2 regions of the Sedimentibacter sp. B4 genome follow, and region 1 is predicted to be linked to the other one. Evidence: a T-box and tRNA genes for the amino acid it is inferred to sense, from the RefSeq annotation. Region 1 holds a T-box; the other holds one or more tRNA genes.

Region 1 (4,443 bases):
AAGAAAAGGTATGGAAAATCCTGTGACTATAACAAATGCCGCACCCAGTGATGCTCCTGAAGAAACCCCAAGTGTATATGATGATGCAAGAGGATTTTTAAGTACTGACTGCATTACAGTTCCGCTCACAGCCAGTGCTCCTCCCACAAGAAATGCAAGTATTGTTCTTGGCAGTCTCAGATTCCATACAATTGAAACGGAAACTTCCTTCACATCCGGATTAAGTGGTAATCCAAATGTTTTGCCGGCTATTATATTAATAATGTGGCTTCCGGGAACATAAATGCTCCCTAAGCCGATGCCCATCATGATTACTATTATGCATATAATGATGGACAAAATTACTTTTATTTTAGTTTTCATTTTTTAAATACTTCCGGATACACATCTTCTGCCATTTCCTTCAATGCTTTAACAACATTGTGGTTTGATAGAGAGCTTGCTGAATTGTCGATGTAATAAACATCATTGTTTTTAACAGCAGTCATGTTATCCCATCCAGCTCTTGATTTTATTTCTTCAGTTGGATTTTCAATGTAGCTGACATTTGTAAGTATTATGTCCGGATCTGCTGCTACAACAGATTCATCTGATACGGAAATCCATTTTTCCTGATCAGCAAATATATTTTCTGCACCGATAAGTTCAATCATTTCATTTAAGAATACTCCGCTTCCAAAGCTGTACAGATTTGGTGCAGCAGCTATTTCAAAATAAACTGATTTCTTTTCTGTTATTTTTGAAGAAAGTTCAGTGATTTTAGCTATTTCTGTCTTCATTCCCTCAACAAGTTCTGTTCCTTTTTCTTCATTCTTCAGGGATTTAGCCAGGAACATTATGTCTTCGTATATTCCTTCCATGCTGTCGCTTGAAGGTATGTATGCCAAACAAATTCCTAAGTCTTTCACAGGCTTGAAAGGATCGCTTCCATCACTCTTGCTCATTCCTGATGCAATAACGAGGTCAGGTTCAAGGGCAACGAGCTGTTCAACATCAGGCTTCATTATGTCAAATAGAGGCAGATCTGCGGGTATTCCTTCTATGTCTTTGGAATATTTGTCAACTGCAATTAGTTTGTCTCCGTAACCCAATGCTACAATAATTTCTGTATTTGAAGGGGACATGGATATTATTTTGTTTACTTCTTCAGGAATTGTTATTTCATTGCCTGCCCTGTCTGTTGTAGGGAGACTTAGTTCATTTGACTCTTTATCTGGAGTTTGCTGTTCTGTTTTGTTTGTTGGTTCCTGCACTTTTTTTTCAGGAGCCAGATATTTGGAACATCCCGTCATTGATGCGACTATCAAAAGTATTGATGCCATTGTAAATAATTTCTTTTTCATAATAATCCTCCGGTTTATTTTAAACACCTTTGCAATAAAAAAACGTTCCGAATAAACGAAACGTAAATTACCACAACCAGCTGGAGTGAATATCCAATTTATTTTGCTATCGCTTTTCTTCCTGGAAAGCATAGCATTTGCGGTATTTACGCAAATAATACTGGCAGGTTTTCCGACTCAGAGGTCATAGCAATTTTTTACCTTCCCAGAAGAATCCAGTGGTTGCATGTGCATAAAAATCGCTCTCTCATCACGGCAGCAGGACTGTTTAGGATTTTAACCTAATTCCCTATTATCGCTTGCGCGCACCAATATCGAAAGATGTTTAATTGAGTAGAGTATATTATAATTAAGCATTTTTGTCAATTGAAGATTGATTGGAAAAAATGAATTTACGCATACAAAAAGCTTAAATAGTTATTGACAAAAGAACATATTTTTAATATTATGGTAAGTAATTAAATATTTTGCTATGAAGAAGAGGAGTAGGTTCATAAACTTTACAGAGAGTGAAATCCATGGGTTGAAAGATTTCATAAGAACATGTGGACTGAAGGTAGCTTTGGAGCATTTAATCTGAAACAACAGTAAGATTAAACGGGTTGCCGTTATAAAATTAAGAGCCAGAAATGGAAATTAGGTGGTACCGCGGGTTTTCTCGTCCTTTTAGGATAAGAACACCCGCTTTTTGTATGCCCTAACCCAATTGTTGCGAGCGATAGCGAAGCAAGAATTGGTGGTAGGTCAGACACAATGAGTTCCGTATGATTTACCCAATTTATTCGACCGTAGGGAGAAATAAATTGTTGGTAATTCAACCGCAATGAATTCTAAATTTGTGCGAGCGGCAGTGAGCAGACAAATTTAAGAATGAAACTGCGAAAATTATGCGACGTGAGGAGCAAATAATTTGGTGAACGAAACTGCGCTGTGTTGATTCAATCAAGCAGTGTTGAAAGAATTATTGATGAATGAGACAGCGATATGTCAGACCATTGGCCGCACAGACGCAACAAGAACCAGCACAAAAAATAAAACTAATATTAATATAAGGAAAGGAACTAGTTATGACAACGAATATACCAAGCAAGTACAATCCAAAAGAATTTGAAGATAAGATTTATGATATTTGGATGGAAGAAAACTGCTTCAGAGCAGAAGTTAACAAAGACAAAAAACCATTTACAATTGTGATGCCGCCTCCAAACATAACAGGACAGCTTCACATGGGGCATGCACTGGACATGACTTTGCAGGACGTTTTAACAAGATGGAAAAGAATGCAGGGTTATGAAGCTTTATGGCTTCCGGGATCTGACCATGCCAGCATTGCAACTGAAGTAAAGGTTGTTGAAAGACTTAAAAAAGATGAAGGCAAGACAAAAGAAGAAATAGGAAGAGAAGAATTCTTAAAACGTGCATGGAAGTGGAAAGAAGAATACGGCGGAAGAATTGTTCAGCAGGTTAAGAAGCTTGGAAATTCATGCGACTGGTCCAGAGAAAGATTCACCATGGATGAAGGCTGCAACGAGGCTGTAGTTGAATTTTTCATTAAGCTTTATGAAAAAGGACTCATATATAAAGGAAACAGAATAATAAACTGGTGTCCTGACTGTCACACTACTTTGTCAGATGCAGAGGTTGAGCATGAGGACATTCCGGGAAAATACTACTATGTAAAATATCCATATGTTGAAAATCCTGACGAATACTTTGTTGTAGCAACAACAAGACCTGAAACAATATTCGGAGATGTTGCCATAGCAGCTCATCCTGATGATGAAAGATACAAACACCTCATTGGCAAAAAGGTTATAGTTCCTCTTGTTGGAAGAGAAATTCCAATAATAGGAGATGAGTATCCTGACATGGAAAAGGGAACCGGAGCGCTTAAAATAACTCCATGCCACGACCCTAACGACTTTGAAATTGGGCTTAGACACAATCTTGAACAAATCAACTGCATGAACGAAGACGGAACAATGAATGAAGAAGCCGGAAAATACAAAGGAATGGACCGTTTTACATGCAGAAAGGAATTTGTAAAGGAACTTGAAGAAAATGGATTCATGGTAAAAACAGAAAGTACTGATCACAACGTAGGAACATGCTACAGATGCCACAACATAGTTGAACCAAGAGTTTCAGACCAGTGGTTTGTTAAGATGAAACCTCTTGCTGAACCTGCATTAAAAGCAGGAGACAACAAGGAAGTTGAATTTGTTCCTGAACGTTTTACAAAAATTTACACTCACTGGCTTGAAAACATAAGAGACTGGTGCATTTCAAGACAATTGTGGTGGGGTCACAGAATTCCGGCATACTACTGCCAGGAATGCGGAGAAATAATGGTTCAAAAGGATGCTCCTCATAAATGTACTAAATGCGGCAGCACAAACATCAAGCAGGACGAAGACGTTCTTGACACATGGTTTTCATCAGGTCTATGGCCATTCTCAACATTGGGCTGGCCAAACCAGACAGAAGATTTCAAATATTTCTATCCAACAGATGTACTTGTAACAGGTTATGACATAATATTCTTCTGGGTTGTTCGTATGGTATTTTCAGCCCTTGAAATGACAGGAGAATCTCCTTTTAAAAATGTATTTATTCACGGTCTCGTAAGAGATGCTGAAGGAAGAAAAATGAGCAAGTCTCTTGGTAACGGCATCGACCCATTGGAAGTTGTTGGCCAGTTCGGAGCAGACGCTTTGAGATTCATGCTCATGACAGGAATTTCACCTGGAAATGATACACGCTTTAACAATGACAGGCTGGAATCAAGCCGTAATTTTGCAAACAAGCTTTGGAATGCATCAAGATTTGTTCTCATGAACATTGATGGCGATTTAATAGATGAAGAAACTGCAAAAGCAAACTACAAGACAGAAGACAAATGGATTATTTCCAGAATGAACAAGGCAGCAAAGGAAGTTACAGATAACCTTGATAAATTTGAGCTTGGAATGGCTGCTCAGAGAGTTTATGACTTCATCTGGAATGAATACTGCGACTGGTACATTGAAATAGTTAAGCCGAGACTTTACGCAGATGAAGGAACAGACAAAGACACAGCAAGGTTTGTTCTCATAAAAGT
Region 2 (4,443 bases), on a different contig from region 1:
CTCCGGAAACTGAAACTCCCTTCTCGCCAACAAGCGTTTCATAGCCGTGCTTAAACTCAATTATGTTGTCATGGACAACGGCACTTTTTGCAGCTTCGATGATTTTGTCCATATTGCCGGTTCTTGCTCCAAAGTCAATGTTGTTGGCAATAGTATCTGAAAACAAGAAATTGTCCTGAGGAACATATCCTATGTTTTTTCTAAGGACATTAAGAGGTATATCCAGGATGTCACTATCTCCTATGAACATTGTTCCTTTGTCAGGCTCGAAAATTCTAAGCATGAGGTTTACAAGAGTTGTTTTGCCGCTTCCGGTTCTTCCGATAATACCAAGGGTCTGTCCTTTTTGAACGCTGAAACTGATATTGCTTAATACATTTTTATCTGTGTCTGGATACTTGTAACTGAGGTTTTTTACATAGATGTTTCCGGTCAAATTGTCTAAAGCTGAAGTTGTTATGGAATCTGTGATTTCCACAGGCTCGTTGAGGATTCTTTCAACCCTCTCAAGTGAAGCAGCTCCTGTGTTGAAAAGATTTATTGTCATCCCTGTTGCCATCATTGGCCATACAAGCATTCCAAGGTATTGAATGAATGCAGAAAATTCTCCTATGGTTATTCTGCCCTTTATAGTGATATAGCCGCCGTATCCAATGGCCACAGCCAATGCAATGCCTGATATCATCTGCATGAAAGGATGCATGAGTGTTTGAATGACACTTAATTTTATATTTTTGTCATATGAATTCTTGTTCCACTTTTCAAAGGAACTGATGGACTTGTCTTCTTGTACAAATGATTTGATGACTTTAATACCAGACAGATTTTCCTGAACATAATTGGATAAGTCGGCAAATGACTCCTGTTTTTTTGTAAAACGGATTTGCAGTTCTCTTCCCATAAATCTGACAGAAATTGCAATAAGCAACAGCGGAATAACAGCTGCAACTGTAAGCAAGGGATCGATTTCAGTTACCATGTTGTAAATTGTGATTGAACCAAGTGCAACAACGTCAAACAAAGTTAGTATACCAGGGCCCAAGGCCATTCTTACTGCCTCAAGGTCGTTTGTCATGTGTGCCATGATTTCTCCTGTTCCGTGCTGATGATAAAACTTGGCAGACATTTTTTCAAGATGATTGAACATGTCATTTCTGATGTCTCTTTCAATGCTCCTGGATGTTCCAAATATGAAGTATCTCCACAAAATTCTTCCTGCATAGATTGTTCCTGCTATTGCAAATAGTTTTAATATAGAGCTTTTAATAAACGCAGCATCAAAGCTGCCAAGATCTACACCGTCGATTACTTCGCCGACAATTATGGGAACCCTTGTCTGTACAACATCCACAATCACCAGTGCTATTATTCCGAATATATAATTTAATAAGTACTTTTTGTAAAATGAGCGTATGTAACTGCTCTTCATGAGACCTGAAGGTCTGTTCTCTTTTGCTACTGTCTTCATTGCTTCCCCCAAAAATGATATATTTATATTATACTATTTTTAATTGTAATTCCTAGCACTTTTTACATTATTAAAGAAAAGCATCATTATTTTGAAATTTTTATTTATATTTTTAAATTTTATTGCTTTAAACTGCAATGCATTTCTTTATAAAACAAGGGGTTGAATTTACTTTTTCAATCAACGCTTTTAACTGCAAAATAAAAATTTTCGTAAACGCAAAATAAAAATTTTCATAAATGTAATTGACAACTTAATAAAAATATGGTAACATTGTCATTGTCGTGGGAGCTTAGCTCAGTTGGGAGAGCATCTGCCTTACAAGCAGGGGGTCATAGGTTCGAGCCCTATAGTTCCCATTCAAAGATGTTTTAAAAACATCTTTTTTTATTTTTTGAAACAGCAAGTATTGACAAATAACCTCAGGGAAAAAGTTTAATATAACAAATAATTTGAATATCAAAATATTTTTGTTGTATTTTATTTATGAATCTGCTAGTATTTAATTAAAGTAATTATTGCATTCGGAGGTTTTATGATCACAAATAAAATTAATGTAGGATTGTCTACAACATATGAAAAAGTTGTCACCCCTGCAGACTCGTATATAACAAAATCCGTAAAAATAGAAAACCTGATGTCGACGCCTTCATTACTGGCAACTGTAATAGAAATATCTTGCATCATGCTGAAGAAATTTATTCCTTCTGAATACTTGACTGTGGTCACTAACTTTCAGTCAAATCACATGCATCCAACAATGGTAGGAGAAAAGGTGATGTTTAAAATGACTGTTGAAAGCATTGAAAACAATCGAGTGAGCATGTCGTTTGAAGGATATGACTGCAAAGGTGAATTCTGCAGCGGTATATTAGAAAAAGCCATTGTTAAGGAAGAAAAACTTATTGAAGATGCAATCAGCAGAGTAAATGTATATAAAGATTGGTTAACAGTTAAAATGGACGCGTAGCGTCTTTTTTTATGTAAAAAGTTTAATATAGAATAAATATAATAAATTTTGAAAATATTTTTAAAATAAGGGTTGACAAAACATATTCGGCATCATATAATCGTATAAAAATCATCAATTATGTATAATTTAATGATTGGAAGAGTAAATTAAATAAAGCTATCAGCGAGTCGGAACAGAGTGTGAGTTCGGCAGTGAAATTTAATTGAAAAGAATCCATGAAAAGATTCTCAGAAGTAGCAGTATGAGAATACGGTTCAATACCGTTAAAATGAAAGAGCGATTCTGTCTAAAAAAAGAGTGGTACCGCGGTGACAACACTGCCTCTTTATTAGCAGATTTTTTTATGCCCTAACCCCATTGTTTCAGCGGTTTTCTGAAAGAATGGCGGCAGGTCAAACGCAATGAGAACCAAATTTTTTCGAGCGACAGTAAGCAGAAAAATTTGAGTTCGAAACTGTGATATGCCCTAACCTATAGTGCGCTCTACAAAAGAAATTAATATTTATTAAAAATCAACTAACGAATAATTATGCTTCATCAAATATTAAAAATTTTAGATTTAAAAATCGGAGGATGGAAGAAATGGAAAAAGAAAAAGTAGTATTGGCATATTCAGGCGGATTGGACACATCAATTATTATACCTTGGCTAAAAGAAAATTACGATAATTTAGATATCATAGCATGCTGTGTAAATGTAGGCCAGGAAGACGACATGGAATTTGTAAAGAACAAGGCATTGTCTTCAGGTGCAAGCAAGGTTTATATTCAAAATGTGGTAAATGAATTTGTAGAAGAATATGTTTACAAGGGAATTAAGGCAAATGCTATTTATGAAGGGAAGTATCTTCTGGGAACTGCCTATGCAAGACCATTGATAGCAAAAAAACTTGTTGAAGTGGCTCACAAGGAAGGCGCTAAATACATTGCCCACGGCTGTACAGGAAAGGGAAATGACCAGGTTCGTATTGAAACTGCAATTGCAAGTCTGGATCCTTTCATAAAAATCATCGCTCCATGGCGTATTTGGGATATTACATCAAGAGAAGATGCAATTGACTATGCAGAAGCTAAGGGAATTGATTTAAATGGAATAACAAAGAAAAGAATTTATTCTCGCGACCAGAACATACTTCATATAAGTCACGAAGGCGGCATGCTTGAAAATCCAGCAAATGAACCTGACTTTGACGAACTTCTCATGATGACAAACACAGTTGAAAAGGCACCTGACAAGGCCGAATATGTTGAGATAGAATTTAACGAGGGAATTCCTGTCAAATTAAACGGTGAAAAATTAAACGGGGAAGATATGCTTAAGGCATTGAATAAAGTAGGCGGAACTCATGGCATAGGGGTCATTGACCTTCTTGAAAACAGACTTGTTGGTATGAAATCAAGAGGAATTTATGAAACACCAGGGGGAACATTGCTTATTGAAGCTCACAAATACCTTGAAAGCTTCGTGCTTGAAAAAGAAGCAGCTCACTTTAAAGAAACAATCAGCAGCAAGTATGCAGAGCTAGTATACAATGCAATGTGGTTCAGTGGGCTGAAGGATGCTTTTGATGCATTCATAGACACAACTCAGAAAAATGTGACAGGAACTGTTAAACTTAAACTTTACAAGGGTACTATAAAGTTTGCAGGAATGACATCAAAATATGCTCTATACAACGAATCAATTTCTTCATTCAGTACAGGCGATTTGTATGACCAGAAGGATGCAACAGGATTCATCCACTTGTACAGTCTGCCGTACAAAATTCAGGCTTTAAATGAAATGAACAACAATAAGAATGGTTCAACTGAAGTTGTTTACACGTTTAAAGAGTAATAACAAAATAAATAGATTTAACTAATAGAGAGAATTTTTCTTGTATTATTGACAAACCGGTTTTTCACAAACTATTGGGGCTAGCCACCGGAGGACACGAGGTCCTCCCCTACATAGTTGAATTAATTAACGGTTTAGTTATACTGGGAGATTCTCTTTTTTTATG

The links. The T-box of region 1 lies ahead of BN358_RS21175 (valine--tRNA ligase). A T-box ahead of a tRNA ligase gene usually reads a tRNA of that ligase, here a tRNA-Val.
Region 2: it has a tRNA-Val gene. The T-box ahead of BN358_RS21175 (valine--tRNA ligase) is inferred to sense a tRNA for this amino acid. The anticodon was not compared.

What each region holds. Positions count from the first base shown of each region.
Region 1 is NZ_CANG01000963.1:21,017-25,459, reverse strand. Features, by position in the region: gene BN358_RS21185 (iron ABC transporter permease) at 1-363, opposite strand, end outside; gene BN358_RS21180 (ABC transporter substrate-binding protein) at 360-1,343, opposite strand; cobalamin riboswitch at 1,488-1,671, opposite strand; T-box leader at 1,807-2,012, shown strand; gene BN358_RS21175 (valine--tRNA ligase) at 2,411-4,443, shown strand, end outside.
Region 2 is NZ_CANG01000957.1:13,691-18,133, reverse strand. Features, by position in the region: gene BN358_RS19690 (ABC transporter ATP-binding protein) at 1-1,468, opposite strand, end outside; tRNA gene BN358_RS19685 (tRNA-Val) at 1,755-1,827, shown strand; gene BN358_RS19680 (thioesterase family protein) at 2,004-2,438, shown strand; T-box leader at 2,562-2,769, shown strand; gene BN358_RS19675 (argininosuccinate synthase) at 3,024-4,277, shown strand.